Regions from separate parts of the Paraburkholderia sp. J76 genome, predicted to be linked through region 1. Evidence: riboswitches for the same ligand, from Rfam matches in the RefSeq annotation. Region 1 holds a riboswitch; each other region holds the start of a gene.
What was found. Region 1 has a riboswitch for cobalamin ahead of U5768_RS00090 (TonB-dependent receptor domain-containing protein). Riboswitches for the same ligand answer to the same signal wherever they lie in the genome.

Region 2: another riboswitch for cobalamin. It lies ahead of cobG (precorrin-3B synthase); the one in region 1 lies ahead of U5768_RS00090 (TonB-dependent receptor domain-containing protein).
Region 3: another riboswitch for cobalamin. It lies ahead of U5768_RS30315 (HoxN/HupN/NixA family nickel/cobalt transporter); the one in region 1 lies ahead of U5768_RS00090 (TonB-dependent receptor domain-containing protein).
Region 4: another riboswitch for cobalamin. It lies ahead of cobW (cobalamin biosynthesis protein CobW); the one in region 1 lies ahead of U5768_RS00090 (TonB-dependent receptor domain-containing protein).

The regions. Positions count from the first base shown of each region.
Region 1 covers NZ_CAJMZJ010000001.1:13,058-17,264, reverse strand. Annotated here, with positions in the region: gene U5768_RS00095 (glutamine cyclotransferase) at 1-214, shown strand, start outside; gene U5768_RS00090 (TonB-dependent receptor domain-containing protein) at 264-2,168, opposite strand; cobalamin riboswitch at 2,272-2,454, opposite strand; gene U5768_RS00085 (CHAD domain-containing protein) at 2,628-3,539, opposite strand; gene U5768_RS00080 (NUDIX hydrolase) at 3,773-4,141, shown strand.
Region 2 covers NZ_CAJMZJ010000007.1:229,170-233,376, forward strand. Annotated here, with positions in the region: gene U5768_RS16000 (cobalt-precorrin-6A reductase) at 1-580, opposite strand, end outside; gene cbiE (precorrin-6y C5,15-methyltransferase (decarboxylating) subunit CbiE) at 577-1,803, opposite strand; cobalamin riboswitch at 1,922-2,111, shown strand; gene cobG (precorrin-3B synthase) at 2,207-3,604, shown strand; gene U5768_RS16015 (precorrin-8X methylmutase) at 3,597-4,207, shown strand, end outside.
Region 3 covers NZ_CAJMZJ010000023.1:33,273-37,479, forward strand. Annotated here, with positions in the region: gene U5768_RS30310 (substrate-binding domain-containing protein) at 1-588, shown strand, start outside; gene U5768_RS30315 (HoxN/HupN/NixA family nickel/cobalt transporter) at 927-1,988, opposite strand; adenosylcobalamin (AdoCbl) riboswitch at 1,988-2,149, opposite strand; gene U5768_RS30320 (PepSY domain-containing protein) at 2,272-3,762, opposite strand; gene U5768_RS30325 (TonB-dependent receptor) at 3,776-4,207, opposite strand, start outside.
Region 4 covers NZ_CAJMZJ010000007.1:242,782-246,988, reverse strand. Annotated here, with positions in the region: gene U5768_RS16070 (cobyrinate a,c-diamide synthase) at 1-91, opposite strand, end outside; gene cobO (cob(I)yrinic acid a,c-diamide adenosyltransferase) at 96-698, opposite strand; gene U5768_RS16060 (cobalamin biosynthesis protein) at 698-1,195, opposite strand; cobalamin riboswitch at 1,328-1,607, shown strand; gene cobW (cobalamin biosynthesis protein CobW) at 1,813-2,919, shown strand; gene cobN (cobaltochelatase subunit CobN) at 2,922-4,207, shown strand, end outside.

The sequences.
Region 1 (4,207 bases):
GGTGGACGGCGAGTTGTGGCACGGCACCTGGGAAGGCGACGAAAGCGACTTGCGGCGCATCGATCCGGGCACGGGCGAAGTCCTGGAACAGCTCGACATGCCGCCCGGAACGGCCGTCTCGGGACTGGAATCCGATGGCGCCGAACAGTTTTTCTGCGGCGGCGGCAATAGCGGGAAGATTCGCGCGGTGCGGCGGCCCAGGCGCGAAAGTTAGGGGGGCAGGCGCGCAAGGGCTTTTGCGCACCCGCTCACAGGTCCCGCGCCTAGAACGTGTAAGTGGCCTTGCCGAACGCCGTGCGCCCCAACGTGCTGTACCCGTAGGCGGTCACATATTGCCGGTTGAACACGTTCGCAAGCGAGGCCGAAAGCGCGAGATGCGCATTGACCTGGTACGACGCGCGCAGGCTCACCGTCGTCCACGAAGGCAGGTAGATGGTGTTGGCCTGGTCGTCGAACGTCGAGCCGTTATACAGCAGCGAAACGCCGGTGCTGAGCGCGTGGAGATGGAACTCGTCCCACGTGTGATCCACGCTCAGGCTCGCCGTCTGCCGCGGGCGGCGATTGAGCCAGGTCTGGTCGCTCACGTCCTGCGGATTCAGAATGCCCACCGTGAGGCTCACCGGCGTGTACTTGCCGAGCGTGCCCTTGTACGAGAGGTCGAGACCCTGAATGTGCGCGCGGCCCACGTTCACGGGCAGGAAAGTCTGCGAGTTGTACGTGATGAGGTCGTGCACGCGCGTGTCGTACACGGCCGCCGTGAACGTGCCGATCGACGTGGTCGCATCGAGCGCGGCCTCGACCGAGTTGCTGCGCTCGGGCAGCAGGTCGGGGTTCGAATAGCCCGGATAGTACAGATCGTTGAACGTGGGCAGGCGGAATGCATTGCCATACGAAACGCGCGCCGTGTAGACCGGTGTGATCGCCCACGAGAGCGCGGCATTGCCCGTATTCACCGATTGCCCCTGCACGATCTCGTGCCGCCCCGCCAGAAACAGCGTGACGGGTCCGAGCGTGGCCGACTGATGCATCGAGACGGCTGAATCGTTGCGCGCGGGCAGGCCGCCAGGCACATCCACGGGCAGGAAAGCCAGTTCGCGCGTGTAGTCGTAGGCGAGCTTGGTCTCGCCTTCGAGCGGCATGCCGAAGAGCGTGTGGCCCCTTTCCTGATGCGTGATCGCGGTGGAGGTGGACAGACGGGTCGAGTCGATCTCGTCGGTGGGGATCGTCGGGTCGTCCGAATAGAGGAACTGACGGTCCGTCGCGTAACCCACCGATTGATCGAACTGCGTGGTCGGCGTGATGTCGAGGTGGAACGCGACGCCGGTCGTGAGCTGGTTGTCGCGCTGGCGGTCGGTGCCTCCCGCGCTGTCGAAGGACAGATCGGAGCGATGGTAGAGCGCGAAGGTCGAGATCGACCAGTTGTCGTGCGCGTAGCCGAGGCGCGCGTCCAGATTCTGCGCGTGGTAGGGGTTGCGGCCGTCTTCGTGGCCGTAAGCGCCGGGCTGCGTTGCATCGATACCGGCCGTGTTGTAGTCGTGCAGGCCCAGCGAATACGTGAGGCCGCTCAACGCGGAAAGCGGCCCGGTCGAGGGCACCGTGCCCGACGTGCGCACCTGCGTATCGAAGGTCTTGTTCGAGCCGCCGCCGAACGACACGGTGGTCTGGTTAGGCTGATTCGACGCATGGCGCGTGAAGAGCTGCACGACGCCGCCCACGGCGTCCGCGCCGAACGAGGCGGCCGCGGGACCCGAGATCACCTCCACGCGGTCGAACGAGGCCGTTGCGAGATCGGCCCATTCGGCCGTGCCGGTGGTGACGGAGCCCACGCGTATGCCGTCGATGAACACGGCCACCTGATCGGCCGACGACCCGCGGATGCTCACGCCCGTGTACGACCCCGGCCCGCCGGTTTGCGAAACGGTGACGCCGGGCAGCGTGGCGAGCGCTTGCGCGATGCTGGGGTCGGCGGGGGAGACGCGGTCGAGGTCCGCGCGCGTGAGCACCTGGGTGGTCGCATAGCGCTGATCGAACGATTGCGGCAGATGCTGCGTGTCGCCCACGACGAGGATATTGGGCAGCGTGGTGTCGTCGTCGCTGGCGGCGGCGTGCGCGGTGTGCCATGCGCAGGCGAGCGCGGCGGAAGTCAAAACGAATTGGCGAAACTTCATGATGCGGTGGCTGGAAACAGCTCCTGTATAGGGCTGTCCTTGCAACGGGCGACCGCCGCACGGGCGGTGCTTGCGCAGTGGGGGTCCCCGCCCGCTGCGGCTGCTGTTGGACTCGGCTGATGGCAGGTCTCCTGGCTCGCGGGTCGCCGTCCGTTGCCGGCCTTCCCGGTTTCCCAGTGGCCCTCTCTGGCATGGACTCGCCGCTGACAGTTGCGGGGGCAGCCGCAGTCTTGCACTGCGTTCCCTTTTGATCCCGTCGCCGGGAACCATCAGCGCGCAAGGGTAATGGCCGCGCGTTCCGCGCGTCAACCTTTGCCGGGGGCGGTGTGGCGAAAACACCCGGTTGGGGCGGGTTTGGCCCGGGTTTGGCCTCTTCGGCAACTTACGTTGTCCTTGCGGCTGTTTTTGCGCGCAAGCGCGGCTCAACCGCGTGGCGGCGGCGCGGGTTCAGCCACAGGTTCAGCCGGATAACTCTTTTACCCTTCGCGACGCCACATGTATTCGCTGGCACTTTTTTCTTTCCAGCCACTGCAATGACTTTTCGACGATTTCGGCCGGAACGTCTTCGAATGTCGTATTGCGAATCAAGGTCTCACTGGCGGCAATATCGTTGAATTCCCCCAGCGTCTTCTGCACGGACGTCAGTTCCTTGATGGTGCGGTCGTGCCCGCCTTTGATGACCGGTTGAAAAAACTCGAGCAGATACCGCAGTTTTTTCCCTGCCTTGCGCACGTCATGGAGATTTTCCTCGCGGCCAGTTTCGCTTCGCGCGGCGCGCCTGCTGCGCTTTCGAAGCGTGCGCTGCGCGAGACGGACGCGCTTCTTCGCGAACGCGCTGATCGGCAGGTCATCGCAACAGGATTGCAGCGTGGTTTGCGCACGAAGCACGGCGTCGTTCAGAAATGCCTCGACGGCGCCGCTGTCGATCATGGCCTGGCTATGCGCCACCGCTTGCGCGCGTTTCTCGCGCACAGCGGTCACGAGCCGTTCGATGGATGCGTCCGACTTCTGCGCGGTCTCGAGGAGATCGCCTGCGATGTCCCAGTCGCGGGTACCGCCTGCCACGGCAGCCAGACGCTTGAATTCGTCGCTGGCTTGCGCGGTGGCTTCCTCGCCGAGCCACGGAGAGTACGCCCAATACAAGGCGCGGAGTTTTCGGAACGCCACACGAAGCTGATGAAACGCGTCGGGGTCGACTTCTGTCGACAGCGTTTTCGCTCTTTGCACCGCCTCGACGACCACCGGCATGGCCAATAACGAAAAGGTGCTGGCGATAGAGGACTTTCTGGTAAGTGATGCCGTGGCGCGTTGCCGGTCGATTCTGAAGAAAGTGCGCGGGCGTGGCAACGGCCAGTCACTATCCATATCCATTGCAGCCTCGAGTCCGACAAGAAATATGTGTGGCCCAAAACATACCATAAGGGCTGTCGCTAACCCGATCTTTATGACGATTTGATGAAATGTTCGAGTTCGGGTAAGTTGGCAGCCGTCGCTCACGCCAGCGGGTTGAACTTCTGACTTTCTGTATTACGATGCTTAGCTAAGTCAGGCGTTGCAATAGATATTCGTCGAGAAGCACCCCATGAACGAAATGGGAGTTCGAGTTGAAGAAACGGGCCACCGTGATTTGTCGCAGAGGTAAGCGAATTCTCCTGGTCGCGCGCAGTCAGTCGAAGTGGGCGCTCCCGGGCGGCATGTTGAAGCGCGGCGAGCATCTCATGGAAGCCGCGCTGCGAGAACTCAGGGAAGAGACCCGGCTCTCCGGCAAGGCAGCCCGGTATTTGTTCGACATTCGCGGCAAGCAGAAACACCACCACGTGTTTTCGTGCGAAATACCGAGGCAAGCCAAGGCGCGGCCGAGCAGCGAAATAGCGAGGTGCCGATGGGTTCACCTCGACGACATCTCGCGCCTCATCACCAGCGGGCCGACCAACGATATTCTTCGGCTCGTCAACCACCGGCGCAGGAAGTAGCGCCAAAGTTTTCGTGGTGAGGGATTGAATGCGCCCGGCGTTCAGTCCCGATGTAGCTGCCCGCAT
Region 2 (4,207 bases), on a different contig from region 1:
CGCTGTTCTTGCTGACGACGACGTCGATGCGCGCTTCCGTGAAAAGCGCGCGCTCGCCTTCGGCTGTGAACGGCCCGCGCGCGTCGATGATGCGGGCGCGAGCGTGGCCAGGATGCGCTTCGAGGCAACGGATGGTCCAGTACTGCCGCGGCGGCACTTCGTGCAGATGCGCGAGCGGTTCGCGCCCGAGCGTAAAGAGCGGGCGCGCGAACGGCGCAAGCGCTTCGATTACGCCGCGCCAGCCGCCGACCCCGCGCCAGTCGTCGCCGGGCTGTGGCTGCCACGGTGCGCGCCGCAGCGCCCAGTACGGCACCTGTGCCGCGTCGCATGCGCGCGCCGCATTGGCGCTGATCTGCGCGGCGTATGGATGCGTGGCGTCGAAAACGAGCGCGATGTTTTCGTCGGCGAGAAAGCGCGCGAGCCCTTCTGCGCCGCCGAAACCGCCCACACGCACCGCGCAGGCGAGATCGGCGGGCACGCGGCCCAGTCCCGCGAGCGAGTACACGTGCGGCGCGCCGAGTGTACGAGCGATGGCCAGCGCGTCGCCGGTGCCGCCCAGCAGCAAGACGCGTGGCGTCATGGCTTGACCGCCTCGTAGAGCGTGACGGGCAACGCCTGGCGCCATGTGTCGAAGCCGCCCAGCGGCTGCGCCTCGCCGATGCCGATGCGCGTGAGCGTGCCGCCGTGCTGCGTGCGCCACGCCGCGAGCGTCGCTTCGCTCTGCAATGTCACCGCGTTTGCAACGAGCCGGCCGCCGCTCGCGAGCGCATCCCAGCATGCTTCGAGCACGCCGGGCACGGTCACGCCGCCGCCGATGAACACCGCGTCGGGCGTCGCGAGCCCTGCGAGCGCTGCGGGCGCGCGGCCCGCGACGAGCTGCAAACCGGGCACGCCCAGCGCGGCGCGATTGTGTTCGATGAAGCGCTGACGTTCGGCATGCGCCTCGATCGCAATCGCGCGGCAAGCCGCGTGCGCGCGCATCCACTCGATGCCGATCGAGCCGCTGCCCGCACCCACGTCCCAAAGTAGCGCGCCCGGCGTGGGCGCGAGGCGCGCGAGCGTGAGCGCGCGCACGTCGCGCCTGGTGAGCTGGCCGTCGTGGCGATAGGCGTCGTCGGGGAGGCCCGGCGTGAGCGTCCAGCCGCGAGCGAGCGCATTCGCCACATCGCTTTCGCATTCGAAGGCGACCAGGTTGAGCGCCGCGGCTTCTTCCACGTGCCACGCATCGGCACGGCCTTCGATGCGGCGCTCGAGCGGGCCGCCCAGATGCTCGAACACCGCAAGACGGGTGGCACCGAAACCCGCTTGCGCGAGCAGCGAGGCAAGCGCCGCGGGCGTGCGTCCGTCCGCGCTCAGCGCGAGCACGCGGGAGCGCGCGTGAAGATGGCGGCGCAGCACATCGAGCGGCCGGCCGACGAGCGAGACCATCGCCGTATCCTGCAACGCCCAGCCCATACGCGCCGCCGCGAGCGAAAGCGACGACGGCGCGGGCAGCACGCGCATTTCGCCGGGCGCCACGCGGCGCGCGAGCGTTGCGCCCACGCCGAACAGCATGGGGTCGCCGCTCGCGAGCACGCACACGGGCTCGTTCGATTCGCGATGCGCAAGCAGCGCATCGACGCTGAACGGCTGCGGCCACGCCTCGCGGCGCGCACGCACGCGTGGCGGGAGCATCGCGAGATGGCGCGCGCCGCCCGTCACGATGGCCGCGTCGAACAGCGCGCGCCGCGCGTCGCGCGCGAGCCCCGCATAGCCGTCGTCGCCTATGCCCACCACCGTCAGCCATGCCTGCGTGCCCTGCATTCGCTCTCCCGCTGCTTCCTGATTCTCTATGCCGCCACCCGCCCGCGACCCGATTGCGGGCCGTAGCGCGCGTGAAAACGGGCATAATACCGTGTCCGCCGGCGCCTTTAAGGCAACTTTGCATGAGACCGGAGCCAGCGCTGAAGCGCCAGCTCCGGATGGCAAGAAAGGGAACACAGCATGCTGTGGCCGCCCCCGCGACTGTGAGCAGCGAGACCGCATCCACCCACGCCACTGGTTTTACCGGGAAGGCCGATGCGGTTCACGACCTGCGAGCCAGGAGACCTGCCGGCCGACTGTTCGCGCAAACCCGGATCGGACGGGGTGTACCGATACCGCAGCCGCTTCCCGCCCACCGTGCGGGCAGCGCGCCGCTCGCGCGCGGTGCTTACCCGGTATTCCCTTGAAACACCAAACGAAGTCCGTCTCGCCCGCTGCTGCATTGGCCGTGCTGCGCTCCTCCGCGTGCCCGGGGCTGGTGCGCGTGGTCGCCGCGCGCGACGGCGGCGTGTGCCGCATCCGTCTGCCCGGCGGCGTGCTGGGCGCCGCGCGTGCGCGCGCCGTCGCCGATGCGGCATCGACGCATGCGAACGGCGTGCTCGAACTGACGAACCGTGCCAACGTGCAGATTCGCGGCGTGCTCGCGGGCGAGGAAGCCGCGTTGAGCGCCGCGCTGATCGGCGCGGGTCTCGGCCCCGCCGGCATCGGCGTCGCGAGCCCGATCGAGCGCGCCTGCGCCGCCGACGAATTGCGCAACGTGATGCTGAGCCCGCTAGCGGGCCTCGATCCTCATGCCTTGTGCGACACGACCGTACTCGCCGCCGCGCTCATCGACATGATGCAGCGCGAGCCGCGTTTCGCCGCACTCTCGCCGAAATTCGCCCTGCAACTGGACGGCGCCGAGCGCATGGCGATGCTCGAACATCCGCACGACATCTGGCTCGCCGCGCTGCCGCATGGCGCGACGGTGCGCTTCGCTGTGGGCCTCGCGGGATGCCCCACGGCGCGGCCAATCGGCACGCTAGCGGCTGACGACGTGTGCGCATCGGTGCAAGCGCTGCTGCATGCATTCCTCGACCTCGCAGATGCAGATGCAACCCGTATGCGCGACGTGCTGGCAACGCACTCGCTCGGAGCGCTGCTGCAGCGCGCGCAACAACACGGCGATTTCACGCTGATGCACGACGCTGCCGCACTGCACACGTGGCATCGCAACTCGAGCCCCTCCGACCTGCGCCTGGGCGCGCACGCACTCCATGCCGACGGCAGCGGATACGTGGGCGCGCAGCCCGCGCTCGGCCGTATCGACGCGCCCACGCTGCGCGCGCTCGCCGCGCTTGCGGAAGACGCAGGCGACGCGACCTTGCGCGTAACGCCCTGGCAAGGCGTGCTGCTGCCCAACGTGCCCGCGCGTGCGATGGCCGCCGCGCTCGAACGCCTGCGTGCGCTCGGCCTCGTCGTTTCGCGTGCCGATCCGCTCGCGCGCCTCATCGCCTGCACGGGCTCGACGGGTTGCGCAAAAAGCCGCGCTGACACGAAAGCCGACGCCCGGCGCCTCGCCGTCCTGTTGCCGCCTGCCGCCGAAGTCCACCTCACCGGCTGCGAGCGTTCCTGCGCCGCCGCGCACTGCGCGCCGTTCACGTTGCTCGCGAGCGCCCCGGACCACTACGACCTGTACCAGCGCGACGACACCCCAAGCGGCTCCGGCCAACGCTTTGGTCAACTCGTCGCGCGCAACCTGACGATCGAAGCCGCTGCGCTCGCAATCGCGCAACGGTCCCGGAGTACCCAAGATGTCTGATTACATCCGCGACGGCCAGGCGATCTATCGCGAGTCGTTCGCGACGATTCGCGCCGAAGCCGACCTCTCGCGCATTCCCCCCGACCTCGAAAAGCTCGCCGTACGCGTGATCCACGCGTGCGGCATGGTGGACGTGGTCGCCGACCTCGCGTTTTCCACAGGCGCGGGCACGGCGGGCCGCCACGCGCTAGCAGGCGGCGCGCCGGTCCTCTGCGACGCGAAAATGGTCGCTTACGGCATCACGCGCGCGCGCCTGCCCGCGAACAACGCCGTGATCTGCACGCTCGACGACCCCGCCGTGCCCGCGCTCGCCCGCGAGCTTGGCAATACCCGCTCGGCGGCTGCGCTCGAACTGTGGCGGCCGCATCTTGCAGGCAGCGTCGTTGCCATCGGCAATGCGCCCACCGCGCTCTTTTATCTGCTCGACATGATCGCCGCCGGCGCGCCGCGCCCCGCGCTCATTCTGGGCTTTCCCGTGGGCTTTGTCGGCGCGGCGGAGTCCAAAGCGCAGCTTGCGGCGCAGAATCGCGGCGTGCCTTTCGTCGTCGTGCACGGCCGTCGCGGCGGCAGCGCGATGGCTGCCGCCGCCGTCAACGCACTTGC
Region 3 (4,207 bases), on a different contig from region 1:
GTGAAGGACAACGGCAACGCGTTTTCCGCCGGCTACGTCTACGTTGCGGGGTTCGCACCGCTCGATCGCCGCGACGCGGTGTGGCAATCGTTCAAGCACGCGCATCCGGGGATTCAGGAAAAAGCGCGCTGGGGCACCGTGGACAATCCGATTGCGCAGTCCGTGGCCAATCAGGCGGCGGCCGCCTATCGCGCCCATCCGGATATCCGCGTGGTGATCGCGCCTTATGACGAGTTCGCGCGCGGCGCCAATCTCGCGGCGAACGAGTCGAATCTCGGCGACAAGCTGCGCATTTACAGTGCGGACATCTCGACGGCCGACATCGAGGCGATTCGCGCCCCCAACAGCGCGTGGGTGGCCACGGCCGCAACGAACCCCGCGGTCGTGGGCGCGGTGTCGGTGCGCGCCGCGGCAATCGAAGTGGCCGGGCAGCCGCTTGCGCATCAGATCGTCGTGAAGCCCACGCTCGTGACGCGCGACGATCTCGTGAAGAACGATATCCGCACGATCGCCGAACTCGGGACGAAGTTCCCGGCATTCCGGACGAGCGACGCCGCGACCGCGCCGTGGATTCCAGCGGAGCAATGATTGGCCCGTGAATGGCTAGCCGGTATCGCGCCAAACGTGCGCGATGCCGGAGCCGTCCGGGATCACTGCTGAACCGGGGAGGAAGGGGTGTTCAGGCGGAACGCCAGCGCGCGTCGGCTACGACCAGCTTCTTCGGAATGAGCTTATCTCTGAGCCGCTTACGATAGAGCGATTGCGCACGTCATTCCTCGGGCCGTGTCAGCCATCGAACGGTACCGCACGGCGGTATGGGGCGGACATGTGATGCGCCGCTCAGGTCGTGGATCCGCGACGTATCTGGCTGAGGTATCCTGGCGCAGCGCGCGCGAGGCATTCGACGGCGCTGCGCCAGTTACCCGTCAACGCTGCGTGCTGACCTGCACCTCGTCGTAGCGCCTTGCCCGATAGATGAGGAGCGAGGCAATCCAGCTCAAGGCAAAGACGCCGATGATGATATAGCCGAGCACGCCGAAATTATCGTTCAGCGAGCCGATCGTATCCCACACACGGCCTTTCAGACCGAACTGGTCCGCGAGCAGACCAAGGGCCTCGATCCCGCCGATCACGACCGCGACGATGATCGAAACCAGCGTGATGGTCATGTTGTAGTAGATCTTGCGCAGCGGCTTCTGGTACGCCCAACCATAGGCGCCCAGCATGAGGTGTCCGTCCAGCGTGTCGATCAGCGACATGCCTGCGCTGAACAGGACGGGGAACACCATGATGGCCCAGGGCGAAAGGCCCTTGGCCGCCTGGGTAGCGGCGATGCCCAGCAGGCTGATTTCGGTTGCGGTGTCGAAACCAAGACCGAACAGGAAGCCGATCGGATACATATGCCAGCTACGAGTCACGAGCCGGAACAGCGGGCGAAAGAGCCGTGCAACCAGACCCCGGTTAGCGAGGAGCATGTCGAAGTCGTCGTCGACGTAGGCGCCGCCGCTGCGCACATGCTTCCACGCGCGATAAATGCCGCGCAGGATCAGGAAGTTCATGAGCGCGAGCGCGAACAGGAAGAACGAGGAAACGAGCGTGCCGATGATGCCGCCCACTTCCTTGAAATTGTCGAACCGGCTCTGGATGGCTGTAGTCGCGAGCGCCACCGCGACCGCGGCGAGTATCACTACAGTCGAATGGCCGAGCGAGAAGAAGAAACCAACCGCAACAGGGCGTTTTTTCTCCTGCATCAGCTTGCGGGTCACGTTGTCGATTGCCGCGATGTGGTCGGCGTCCACTGCGTGCCGCAGGCCGAAGCTATAGGCCAGCAGGGCGGTGCCGAGCAGCACGGGATACCTGTGAAACGCAACGAGCGCCCACACCCAGGCAATAACGTTGATGGCGATGAGTACGCCATAGATGCCAAACAGCTTGCTACGAACTTTCGAATTTGAGTCGTTGAATATCTGAATGAGCTGGGTAAGCATCATGAACTCCCGGGATAACGCGTCCCGACGATTTATATGAGGATGACACCGCAAGGTCTGACTTGGCATTGGTAGCAAGGAAGCTGCCTATGTCCACACAGTGGCGCGACCGTGCCGGAATTGCACCGGCTTCCCGCGGCGTCACGCTTGAGGCGTAACCAAGGGCCTTATACAGCGCCTTTATGGAAATGTCGATCCTCCTGTCGGCTTTTGGCCGCATTCGGCGCGGAAACGACCGCGACGGCGCAATCGGCCGGGCGACTATCGATATTCACGCGTGCCTTCATGAAGCTGCGACCGGTCCGGCGCGGCGCAATAGCAAACGGTCGACCAGCCAGACGGCGACGATCGTCAAGCCCATGAGCGGAAACACGATGCCCAGCACAACGAGCGCGGTTGCCCATGCGCGCATCGGTGGCGCGGCGCGCTCGCGGGAGGGGGCGCCGAGCGTGCCCGATGGCCGCCGCTTCCACCACATCACGAAGCCGGTAACGGCGAGCGCCGCCAGGCCGAGCGACAGCGCCGCGCAAACGATCTGGTTTGGCACACCGAAGTAACGGCCCATGTGCAGCGACGTGCCGTACGATACGGCCTTGCTGACAGCGCCATAGTCGCCATAGCGGATGTCTCTCAGCACGGCCCCGCTGTACTGGTCGATGTACACGGTGCGCTCGAGCGTGGGGTCTGCGGGAAAGTACGACACGGTGTACACGCCATGCGGCGACGTGGGCAGCGCGATGTCGTAGCCGTCCACGAGTCCGGCCGCGCGCATCTGTTCGACGATATGCCCGAGGGGCAACGGCCTCACGCCGGGCTCGCCCGCTTCGGGTGAGCCGGGCACGCGCACCGCGCCGACCGCCCAGGGCACCTGGGGCAGCGGCATGTCGTCCATGGTCATGCCCGGCATCGGCTCCATTCCGGAGGACGTCTCGTGGCCGGCAGCGGCGTGTGCCGCGGACGGCTTTCCGGGCACCGTCGAGTGAAGCGCCAGCCCGCCCCACGAGCCCGGCGGCGCGCCGAGCTTGACGCTGGTGGCGAGCGCCTTGAACTGCTTGCCCCACGAGCCGGTCCACGGCAGGCCGGTCGCCACGAACGCAAACGCGCCGATGGCGAGCCAGATGCCGAGTGTGGCGTGAATGCTTTTCCATAGCGGCCGGCCCCGCCGCGCGAGATCGGGGACGAGCGCCGCGCGTAGCGAGGCGTTCTCTCCCGGCCACCAGAGCGCAAGGCCGGTGCCGATCATGACGAGCGTCCAGCACGCCACCAGCTCCATCAGCAGCTCGCCCGGCTTGCCGAGCAGCAGCTTGCGGTGAATCATGCGGTCGACCTGCATGAAGCGGCTGTCGACGTCGAGCGTACCGAGCACCGCGCCGTCGTAGGGATTCACATAGACGCTTTCCTTGTGACCGTCCGGCAGACGGAAGACGAATTCGGCGCTGCGGTCCGTACGGGACGAAATGCGTGCGGTCGTCGCGACCGCGCCTGCCGGCACGGCGGCGCGCGCGTTCGCGAGCAGGGCGTCGACTTCCAGGCGCGGCGACGCTGCGGGCTCGACGACGAGCCGGTGCGGATAGAGCAGCGGTTCGATCTGCGGCTGAAAGCAGTAGATCGTTCCCGTGATGGCGAGGATCACGAGAAACGGCATGACGAACAGCCCGGCGTAGAAGTGCCAGCGCCAGAGCGTGCGGTATCCGCGCTGTGCGCCGGATGGCGGGCCGCTTTGCGCACGGGTAGCGTCGGGCGTCTTGCGAGCGACAGTTTCGGCAGTGGACATGAGTGTGTCTCCTTTACATCCGCAGACGGCCTTCGACATAGAAGGTGCGGCCAGGGTAGGGGTGATACACGAAGTAACGGGCATCGAAAATGTTGTCGACGCCCACGCTGAGATCGCTGCCCTTCGTGGGATGGAACGTGAACTTCGCATCGGCCACCGTGTAGGTGCTCGTGCCGCCGAACACGTTCGGGTTCGTATCGGTATTGGTCAGCGTGTTGTACTCGCGGCCCGAGTAGCGCGCGGCGAGCGTGAGCGCATAGCGTTCGCCGATGTGATACGTCGCCGCGATATCGGCGCGCCAGAGCGGAATGCGGTAGAAGTATTTGCCGACCGTGGCGGGGTTCTGGGCGTTCTCGAGGATCTTCGACTGCGTGTAGGCGACGCTGCTGATGAGGTCGAGCCCGCGCACGAACACGTCCTCGCCTTGATAGCTCAGCTCGACGCC
Region 4 (4,207 bases), on a different contig from region 1:
GGCGCGCGAGGCCCGCCGTAAGCGTGGTTTTGCCCTGGCCCGAAGCGGGCGCGCTGATGAAAAGCGCGGGGCAGGCAAGCGTTGCGCTCACGGGCTCAGAACTCCACGCCCTTTTGCGCCTTCACGCCTTGCTCGCGATACGGATGCTTCACGAGCCGCATTTCCGTGACGAGATCGGCGGCTTCGATGAGCGCATCGGGCGCATGGCGCCCCGTCACGACCACGTGCACGTGCGGCGCGCGCGATGCGATTACGCCAAGCACTTCGTCGAGCGGCAGGTACTCGTATTTGAGCACCGTGTTGAGTTCGTCGAGAATCACCATCGCGTAGTCGCCGCTCTCGATCATGCGCTTCGCTTCGTCCCAGCCCTTGCGCGCGGTGGCAATGTCGCCGTCGCGATTCTGCGTGTTCCAGGTGTAGCCGTCGCCCATCGTCACGAAATCGCAGTGCGCGACGCTGCCGAGAAAGTCGCGTTCGGCCGTATGCAGCGCGCCCTTGATGAACTGCACGACGCCGAGCTTCATGCCGTGGCCCAGCATGCGCACGGCCATGCCGAATGCCGCCGTGCTTTTGCCCTTGCCGTTGCCGGTATTGACGATCAGCAGGCCCTTTTCGTGCGTCGCGGCGGCCTGTTTTTTCTCGTGGCCTTCGCGGCGGCGTTGCGTCATGCGTTGGTGCGCTTCGGGATCGGTTTTCATCATCGTGAGTGGGTCGGTTGCGGCGCTTGCGCGTCCGCGTTTGCATGGGTTTGCAGCGTGCTTGCGAGCGCGATTGCGACCGTTACGCCGTCGAACGCCTGCTTGCCGCGCACGAGCGGGCCGCCGTTCGCCGCAAGAAGCGCGCACGGTTCGCATACGCCGTCTACACCGAATCGCGCTTGCGCGGCGGCGCAAGGCGGCGCTTGAGCGGGCGTTGCCGCAAGCTGTTCCCGCGTGTACGTGCGCAGCGGCAGTGCATGTGCCGCGCAAAAAGCTTGCAATGCGGGTTCGCTGGCTTTCGCGTCGAGCGTCGCCACGGCGGTTACGCTTTCAAGCGGCCGCGCGCCGAGCGCTGCGCGCACGGCGGCGTCGATCTGCGCGAGCGTCGCGCCACCCCGGCAGCCAATGCCGAGCACAAGCGATGGCGCGCGCTGCGCCGATTCCGGCGTGGCTTCGCATGAGGCGGTGCGCGAGGCGCGGCTGTCGGCTGAATTCACGGTGGGAGCGTAGATCGAAGGCGTGGGCGCAAAGCGAAACCCGGCGAAACCGGCCCGTGGCGGATGCGCGCTACGATAGCACACGCGTTTGCGCGTTCCCACGCCTTCCTTGACGCGCAAGCCCCTCGCGCCTACACTCGCTCGCACTCTGGTGCTCGCGCGCGCGATTCATAATGCGCGCGCAGTTAAACGGGAATCAGGGAGCCATCCCGCCTCGGCATGGCCAACCTGAACTGCACCCGCAACGGTACAACGAGCGCGGCGTTCGAACGAATGCCGCAAACCGCTTCCATGCTGCGTTTAAGTTTTACGCAGTTCACGCCACTGTGCGAACGGCCGCAAGGCCGCTCGCGCGGGAAGGCGAAGCGGTGTTTCGTCAGTCCGGATACCGGCCAGATACGTGGGATTCGCGCTGCGGGGATGCGGTAGCGAGTCCGTGATATTCATGCGTCAGCCGGGCGAGGCCCGGGTGCGCGTCCGGCCGTTCGTCCCCTGAGGGTTGTTGAATCGTTGTGCGTGAGCGCATATCCACGGCTATGCGCGCCCGACGACGCCAGCACGAACGGCCAGCGACGCACGAGGTCCATTTCGGAGGCCTGGCGCCGAAGGAGCACTTCATGCAAATGCGCAAGATTCCGGTCACGATCGTGACGGGCTTTCTCGGCAGCGGTAAAACCACGCTGCTGCGTCACATTCTTCAGCACGCGGGCGGCCTGCGCGTCGCGGTCATCGTCAACGAATTCGGCGAACTCGGTATCGACGGCGAAATTCTGCGTGGCTGCGGCATTGGCTGCGACGAGAACGGCAACGAAACGGAAGGTCAGCTCTACGAACTAGCGAACGGCTGCCTGTGCTGCACCGTGCAGGAAGAATTCTTCCCGGTGATGGAGAAGTTGCTCGAACGCCGTGGCGACGTCGATCACGTGCTGATCGAAACCTCGGGTCTCGCGCTGCCCAAGCCGCTCGTGCAGGCGTTCAACTGGCCGTCGATTCGCAATGCGTTCACCGTCGATGCGGTCGTGACCGTGGTGGACGGCCCCGCCGCCGCGAGCGGTCAGTTCGCCGAAAATCCGCAGGCTGTAGACGCGCAGCGTCGCGCCGATCCGAATCTCGATCACGAATCGCCGCTGCACGAACTGTTCGAAGACCAGCTTTCGGCCGCCGATCTCGTCATCCTCAACAAGACCGATCTGCTCGACGAAGCGGGCCAGGACGCGCTCATCGCCGAACTGCGCGAGGAACTGCCGCCGCAAGTGAAGATCGTGCGCGCGCAGCACGGCAAGCTCGATCTGCATACGCTGCTCGGGCTCGAAACGGCCTCCGAGGAGAGCATTCATCTTCGTCACGACCATCACGGTTCCGCCGACGATCCCGATCATCACCACGACGAGTTCGATTCGGTCGTCGTAGCGGGCGCGGCGGCGTCGCGCGAGAGCGTGATCGAAGCGCTGCAGCAACTCGTCGATGCGCATACGATCTATCGCGTGAAAGGTTTTGCCGCGTTGCCGGGCGCGCCGATGCGTCTCGTGATTCAAGGCGTGGGCCGCCGGTTCGACAGCTATTTCGACCGCCGCTGGAACGCGCAGGAAAGCGCCGCGCAGCCGCTGGCGAGCCGCTTTGTGCTGATTGGCGCAGACCTCGACGGCGCGACGCTGCAAGCCGCGTTCTCGGCTGCGCTGGCGAACGCGCAGAACGCTGCCGCCAAGGTGAGCGCGCCGAGCTAGCCATGCATTTGCTGCGCACCACGCCGGGCGGTTTCGTCGACGACACGCAAGGCGTTATCCGAATCGACCAGCAGCCCGCCGAAATCGTCGTGCTCAGTTCGGCGGACACCACGCTCGCGCTGCTGGCGAGCGTCGTGCCGCGCCTGCCCGCGGGCTTCCCGAGCGTGCGGCTCGCCAACGTCACGTACCTGCGCCAGCCTGCATCGGTGGACTTCTACGTCGAAGATGTTTTGCAGCACGCGCGCGTGGTGGTGGTCGATCATCTGGGCGGCGAAACGTACTGGCCGTACGGCATCGAACAGGTCGTCTCGCTCGCACAGCGTCGCGGGCAACTGCTCGCGATGTTTTCCGGCGACTTGCAGGAAGACCCGAATCTCACGGCGAAGAGCCGCGTCGAGCCCGAATTCTGCCACCTGTTGTGGCGTTATCTGCGAGAAGGCGGCGCGGCGAATGCCGAATCGTTTTTGCGCGCGCTCGCGTGGCGCGCTTTCGACTGGGGCAGCGAGCCCGCGCCGCCCGTCGCGCTGCCCGCCGCCGCGCTGTATTGCCCGCAGCGCGACGTCGCGACCATCGACGAATGGCGCGCGCGCTGGCAACCCGGCGCGCCGGTTGTCGCGCTGCTGTTTTACAAGGCGCACTTGCAGGCCGCGAACACAGCCGCGTTCGATGCCCTCATCGCCGCGCTGCTGGAGCGCGGCATGAACCCGCTGCCGCTTGCGATCACGTCGCTCAAGGACACCTTGAGCCGCGACGTGCTCGACCAACTGGCGGCGCAGCACGACGTGTCGCTCGTGCTGAACACGACGGCGTTCGCCGCTTCGTCACTGGACGACCCCGAACCGCTCGCGCTAGCCGGCGACGCGCCCGTGTTCCAGGTGATCCTGAGCGGCGGCAACCGCGAAGACTGGCTCAAGGACAATCACGGTCTGAATTCGCGCGACATCGCCATGCATATCGCGCTGCCCGAAGTGGACGGCCGCGTGATTACGCGCGCGATCAGCTTCAAGGGCCTCGCATACCACTGCAAGGAGACGCAGGTCGATGTCGTGCGCTACCAGCCCGATCTCGAACGCGTGGCGTTCGTCGCCGAACTTGCGCGCCGCTGGTGCCGTTTGCGCAGCCTGCCCAACGACGAAAAGAAACTGGCGCTCGTGCTCGCGAACTATCCGATGAGCGAAGGGCGCATCGGCAACGGCGTGGGACTCGATACGCCGGCTTCAGTGGTCGGCATCCTGCGCATGCTGCGCGACGAAGGCTACCGCGTGGCCGATTTGCCCGAAGATGGCGA